Regions from separate parts of the Pantoea sp. BRR-3P genome, predicted to be linked through region 2. Evidence: predicted binding sites of a transcription regulator. Region 2 holds the regulator's gene; each other region holds the start of a gene.
The links. Region 2 encodes LexA, which represses DNA repair genes until DNA is damaged. Its sites were predicted from a motif close to TNCTGTATGTACATACAGNA; they were not measured.
Positions count from the first base shown of each region.

Region 1: the regulator LexA is predicted to act here: its motif matches at 1,087-1,106, upstream of umuD (translesion error-prone DNA polymerase V autoproteolytic subunit).
Region 3: the regulator LexA is predicted to act here: its motif matches at 717-736, upstream of AAGR08_RS07235 (DinI-like family protein).

Region 1 is NZ_CP155066.1:2,317,126-2,319,390, reverse strand. It holds gene umuC (translesion error-prone DNA polymerase V subunit UmuC) at 1-645, opposite strand, end outside; gene umuD (translesion error-prone DNA polymerase V autoproteolytic subunit) at 645-1,067, opposite strand; gene AAGR08_RS10730 (GNAT family N-acetyltransferase) at 1,240-1,752, opposite strand; gene AAGR08_RS10725 (hypothetical protein) at 2,181-2,265, shown strand, end outside.
Region 2 is NZ_CP155066.1:3,692,514-3,694,778, reverse strand. It holds gene plsB (glycerol-3-phosphate 1-O-acyltransferase PlsB) at 1-378, opposite strand, end outside; gene AAGR08_RS17120 (diacylglycerol kinase) at 506-874, shown strand; gene lexA (transcriptional repressor LexA) at 980-1,594, shown strand; gene dinF (MATE family efflux transporter DinF) at 1,729-2,265, shown strand, end outside.
Region 3 is NZ_CP155066.1:1,571,326-1,573,590, reverse strand. It holds gene AAGR08_RS07245 (DUF6388 family protein) at 1-117, shown strand, start outside; gene iraP (anti-adapter protein IraP) at 311-604, opposite strand; gene AAGR08_RS07235 (DinI-like family protein) at 773-1,012, shown strand; gene AAGR08_RS07230 (hypothetical protein) at 1,033-1,299, opposite strand; gene AAGR08_RS07225 (hypothetical protein) at 1,455-1,964, opposite strand; gene AAGR08_RS07220 (hypothetical protein) at 1,975-2,265, opposite strand, start outside.

The DNA.
Region 1 (2,265 bases), 1.4 Mb from region 2:
TTTGCGGATCAACGCTGTGGGCGTTTCAGCTAACTGCAGCGCGGTATCAATGCCCATGAGATTGAGCTTTTTCGATAAGCGGCGACCGACACCCCATACCTCTTCAACCTTGACCCGCTTCATCAATTCACGCTGGCGCAGCGGTGCGGAAAGATCCATCACATTCTCGGCTTTGGTCCAGCGCTTGGCGGCCCAGTTGGCCAGTTTGGCGAGGGTTTTGGTGGGGGCAATACCGACCCCCACGCGCAGATGCGTGTCCTGATAGATGCGATCGCGAATATCCCGCCCCAGCTGTTCTAGCGTCATACAGGCGTCGATGCCGGTGACATCAACAAAGGCTTCATCAATGGAGTACTCGTCGACGCGTGTGGAGATCAGCGCCAGCGTCTCCATCACGCGCCGCGACATATCGCCATAAAGCGCATAGTTGGAGGAGAACACCACCACGTTATGGCGCGTTAACTCTTCGCGATGTTTAAAGTAGGGCGCACCCATTTTAATGCCGAGCTTTTTGGCTTCTTTACTCAGCGAAATAATACAGCCGTCGTTGTTGGACAGCACCACAATCGGTTTGCCGCGCAGATCCGGGCGAAACACGGTTTCGCAGCTGGCGTAGAAAGAGTTCACGTCCACTAAGGCGAACATTAGCGGCCCAACGTTTTGATCACGTGTTTGACGATGCCGAAGACTTCGAACTGATCCACATCGGGAATGGGGATGATCGCATGGGCCGCATTCATGGGTTTGAGGTGCAGGTAGGGCCGCAGCATAAGTTGTTTGACGGTGAATTCACCCGAGAGAGAGGCGACCACAATATCGCCGTGCCTGGGCTTGGGGGAGCTGTCTACCACCAGCAGGTCCCCCTCCGCAATACCGCCTTCAATCATGGAATCACCGCTTACTCTGATGAAGTAGGTTGAACTGGGGTGATCCACTAAAAAGTGGTTGAGGTCGATGCGCTGTTCAACGTAGTCCTGAGCCGGTGAGGGAAAGCCACAGGGCACCCGACTAATGAATAAAGGGAAGTCTACAATGGCGCGGATTTCCGCGGGCTGATAAAACTGCATGGCTGCGATCTCAAATTATTACTGTATGTGTATACAGTAATATCGAGTGGGCAGGTTGATCAAGCCAGTACCGGCGACTATCTGCAAAACACTTGGCAGGAAAGGGAATTTAATTTTAGTGAAAGTCCGCGGCTTGCCCATGCAGAGGCAAGCCATAAACGGGATACGAAGGCTAAATCATCATCCCCAAAATCTGCAGCGTGCTCTGCTGCGAAGCGGTGATGAATGGAATGTCTTTGATGTGTTGCATGCCGAAGGCTTCATAGAACTTACGTGCGCGGACATTCTCGCCTAATACTTCCAGCCACAAGTAGCCTTCGCGCTTATCGCGTGCCTCATTAATAATGCTCTCGAACATCCATCTGCCGTAATTCTTGCCGGTTTCTTCCGGGTTGAGATACAGCTTGTTCAGCAGTGCGCCGCTCATGCCTGAATCCGGTACCGGTGTGTTCCAGGTGACTTTGGCAAAGCCAATGGGTTTGTCCGTCTCGGCGATAAGCCAGCTCTCATTCGGTGCGGCCAGACTGCTGGCAAGCTCGATGAGGCCGTACTCTTTGTCGATAAAGGCATCCAGTTCTTCTGCGGAAACCCACATATGCTTGAAATGCGCACTGTAGGTCATGCGTCCCAGCTGGTGCAGCAGCTCTGCATCCTCCGCCTGGGCTTTACGTATGGTGAACTCCATGCCAGCTATCCTTTCTCATTCTTGTTATTAACCTTATCGTCGGTCATCACAATCATGACCGAAGGGCACTTACCATAGCGTGTTAGTAACAAAAACCCAAGAAAACAGGCGATTACTGTTAACAAATGCGCGCAGCATCGGCGTCGATCTTTATCTTCTTACTCAATGACCCGATAATACCGTAATGCCGAACAGTTAAGCGCCGTCTCACATCACCGCACCTTCCGTAGCGGCGCGATTTATCGCGCAATACATTGCGCCGCTACAAGGTGTGCTCTCGGTAATGAGGGTTTTCATGTCTTAACTGACAACCATTACCCGATAATACCGCAGTATCGTTGCAGCACGCGCTGCGTAAGGCGGGAAGCCGATGATCTATAGTTAACACTGAGAAGCAAGCGTAAGCCCATATTCTCAGGAGGTAAAAGATGTCAGATTCGCAACCTAAAATTATCGGTGAAGCGGCCTACGCCTTGCTGGTACGTCGCGAGGAAGTCAACGTCTACTCGCTGC
Region 2 (2,265 bases):
CGCGACCGGCAACATTTGTACATCGAGCTGCGGGTTGCTGCGGTGTAAATCCAGATAATCGTGGAACAGCTTTACCGATTCGGGATTGGCCACGAAATAGGGAATAACGCGTGGGCCATCGTGAATAAACACGTGGCGCGGCAGCAAGGTGCCATCGATCTCTAGCGGAGCCAGCGGATCGGGCAAATCGTGTTTCAGACATTGTGCACGAAGTGTGAGCAAGTCAGCCTTTGAATCATAAGGCAAAACATACATCACTGGACGTGTCGGATCGATTCCGTGTTCAGAGATAGGATCGGTCGGAATGACCTTACTTTTTACCAAAATAGAGAGTGGTAAATTCAATAATTTGTAATAGAGTTTACGCCAACCTGACATAGACAACTTAAAGCCTCTTGTTAGCAAAGCGCGGCAAGCATACCAGAAAGTGCAGCGAAGATCTGTGGCTCTGCCACCTCATACTGCCCACACATTGACGTCAAAATAGATCAAGGGTTCCATAAACATGGCAAATAACGTCACCGGTATTGTAAGAATAGTGAAAGCAGCCGGTTATTCCTGGCAGGGGCTGCGTGCCGCATGGCAGCACGAGGCGGCATTCCGCCAGGAAGCGATAGCCGCGCTGGTGGCGATTATCGTGGCCTGTTGGCTGGATGTAGACGCCATTTCCCGCGTGCTGATGATTGGCTCCGTGGTACTGATTGTCATTGTCGAAATCCTTAATAGTGCCATTGAATCCGTCGTTGACCGCATTGGCCAGGAGCAACATCCCTTATCAGGGCGCGCCAAAGATATGGGCTCGGCTGCGGTATTGCTGACTATCTTACTGGCTCTTTTTGTTTGGATCGTGCTGCTCTGGACGCATTTGAGATAGCCATTCCAGATTCATCAAACCGCTGATTTTTCCCTCTGTTACGGTTTTCATTTCGCCAATACCTGTATATACTCACAGCGACTGTATAAACAACCAGGGGGCGGGATGAAAGCGTTAACTGCACGGCAGCAACAGGTCTATGACCTGATTCGCGACCATATTAACCAGACGGGCATGCCGCCAACGCGTGCGGAAATTGCTGCGCAACTGGGATTTCGCTCGCCCAATGCTGCTGAAGAGCATCTGAAAGCGCTGGCGCGTAAAGGCGTAATTGAAATTGTTTCCGGCGCATCGCGCGGGATTCGCTTATTAATGGAAGAAGAGCCGAGCGAAGGCTTGCCATTAATTGGCCGTGTCGCTGCGGGCGAGCCGCTGCTGGCACAGGAGCATATTGAAGCGCACTATCAGGTGGATGCAAACCTGTTCAAACCCAGCGCGGATTTCCTGCTGCGTGTGAGCGGTATGTCGATGAAAGACATCGGTATTATGGATGGTGACTTGCTGGCGGTGCATAAAACGCAGGAAGTGCGTAACGGACAGGTGGTCGTAGCGCGCATTGATGACGAAGTCACGGTCAAACGCTGGAAAAAGCAGGGCGCGATTGTCCATCTTCTGCCGGAAAATAACGATTTCCAACCGATTGTGGTAGATACCCGCGAGCAATCACTGACCGTTGAAGGCCTGGCCGTTGGGATCGTGCGTAACGGCGAATGGCTCTGATTCGTTCCTGATTCCCTCCTACTGCGGCGGCGTATGCTGCGCTGGCCGCAGTCTGCTAGTTTCTTCTTTTTGACATTTTCTGCGGCACTGTCGGGCGCAATCACGCTGGTTACCGCAAATAACGGAATGGGCTGATGCAGCTGTTTTCCCCTTCAGATAAAGCGCTTTGGCGGCTGGCGCTGCCGATGATCCTCTCTAACATCACCGTTCCATTGTTGGGCGTGGTGGATACTGCCGTTATTGGTCATCTCGATAGCCCGATTTATCTTGGGGGCGTCGCCGTGGGTACCACGGCAACCAGTTTTCTCTTTATGCTCTTGCTGTTTCTGCGCATGAGTACCACTGGCCTTACCGCGCAGGCGTTTGGTGCCAATGACAAAACGGCGCTGGCACGCGCCCTGACCCAACCGCTGTTGATTGCTTTGGTTTTTGGTTTGCTATTTATGGTGCTGCGAACGCCGGTAAGCAGTTTGGCAGCCGCATTAATGGGCGGCAGCCCAGAAGTGCAGCAGCAGGCCAAAATTTTCATTGAGATTCGCTGGCTTAGCGCGCCCGCCACCTTGGCTAATCTGGTTATTCTTGGTTGGCTGTTAGGCGTGCAGTATGCGCGTGCGCCGATGGTATTGCTTATCGTCGGGAATCTGGTGAATATCCTGCTCGACCTTTTATTT
Region 3 (2,265 bases), 2.1 Mb from region 2:
CAGCTGGCTGAGCCAGACAAAGCAGTGGCGGCGGATGCCATTGAAAAGTATCTAAAATCTCACGCGGAAGCGTTAGGCATGACGTGGGAAGCGTTCTGCATTAAAAACGAGCTTTAACCCCAACGTGATGAAAATGCATTAGGTAGATATCTCCAACCACACAAATCGATCAGGAAATAATTGTACAAGTCACTAAAACTTGTATAAGTTACTGCCTACGACATCAGTCGTAGATTGTCCTTGAACGAATGGTGCGGTTGCACCGCCTCTGGAAGTGTTGCTGGATTTCCACTTCCAGAGGTTATATTTTTTACCCTTCTCGCTCTATCCCTTTGACTTCAATATAACTCGCCACTGCCAAAAGACGATTGACGTGCGTGAGCAGCAGATCAACATCCGACTGTAAAAACTCCTGCGACGCGCGTGATGCCGTAACAATTGCATCCTGCACTGTCTCGGAAATGGTGAGTGAATTATCCTCTTTTGCCTGAATCAGCAGTGCGGCAATCAGCAGTGACTGCGCCTCAACCTGCGCCACCAGCTCTTTTGCTTCCACATCCATTTTTGCCATTTTCAGCAAGATATCGATAACCAGTTGGCGCATCTTAACCCCCGTTAAAAATCTCAATCGACGAACAACCTGATGTGCTGGTACAAATTCGCCACCGTCTGCATGACGCAACAAAAAATGTCATGGTCGTGGCGTCACCGCTTGCCCCTGTTTTTATTTACAGTATTATGACGCACCCGATCCGCTAAATGGAACGCCCTGATGTTTGTGGAGCTGATTTACGATAAGCGCAATGTGGCCGGTTTACCGGGTGCACGCGAGATGATTTTGCAGGAGTTGGAAAAGCGTGTACAGCGCGTCTTTCCGGATATTGAGGTACGCGTCAAACCAATGGAGCGTAATGCGATTGATACCGATATGAGTAAGAACGACAAAGCAACGATTGCGCGGATTGTTGAAGAGATGTTCGATGAAGCGGAGATGTGGCTGGTGGCCGATTAGGCCACCAGAGCGATGCGAACTTAGCTTTCCTGCTCGGCATGGTTAACGGCGATTTCCAGGTCCTGAATCGCCTCATCAATATCATCCAGCAGCTTGCCTTGCTTGTTCAGCAACGTATCGAAACGTCCCGCATATTCGCTGTCTTTATACTCACCTGCATCAAAGGCCAGCCAGTGGGCAGAAAGCGTCTCCGTGTTGGTCTGCGCATAGTGGCGCATCTCTTTAAGCTGGGAGGTGACATCACGTAAGTAGTCAGTTTTGGTTTTTACAGTTTCTGTATCACTCATGCTATCTTCCTTCTCGCTTAATAAGCCGGTTTAAATAACGCTTGAATGATTAAAGGTAGTGCAAAATATCGAAGTCGCCTTAGGAATAATCGGAACTCTCTAAACCTGTTAATAAACAGGGGACATCCCTGTCCCCCCGGGCGAGTAGTTGTGCATTACAGATACTTCCTCGCCAGATCTATCAACTCATCTTTCGCGGCATCCCCCAATTTGATCACCCCCTGCTCTACAAAGCTGAAGGCCTGGGCAAAATCCTTCACGCCCTCCGAGACGTCCTGCCGCGCCTGACTGACCTCCTGCGCGGCGGCGGCCGGTACGGCTTCGGCTGCAGCGGGAGGAGAGACCGCCGTGGGGGTGGCGGGAACGGCCTCCGGTGCAGCGGCAGGAGCCGCCTCGGCAGCTACCGGGGTAACAGGAGCCGCTGCGGCGGCGGGTGCCGCCTCAGTGGCCGCTGGCGCCGCAGCAACTGACGCCGGTGCCGCCGTGGCAATTTCATTGGCGAAGTCCTCGGCGGGCGACGACGTTTGCGCGCTTGCCGCCGAGGCGCTGGCTATAGTGGTGCTGGTTGGATCGATTACAGTTTGATCGCTCATCGTTTTCTCCTTCTGACTTAATAAAGACCACAGTCGGCCAAGGCTGGCTGCGATCCGCTGGATAATGCGCATAATGCCCTCCTTAACGCTTGGGTTGAGGCGGCGACGAGTCTCCTTCAGCCGGTTTACCCTCATCAGCGCGCGTGCTAACGGGATGATTAGATAAATCGTCGAGCTTGTTTTGCAGCGTCACCAGCTGGTTGGTGAGCTCTGCCACGCGGGCTTCACGGCGTTCTGATATCGTCCGATATTGTTGGCGAATCTCCTCCACCCGCTGATTGGCACTGTTGCTAACGAACAAAAACAGCACCGTCATCGCGACGCACATCAGCGATAACATCAGCAGAAAGCCGCCGAGGAACAGTTGGCGCCG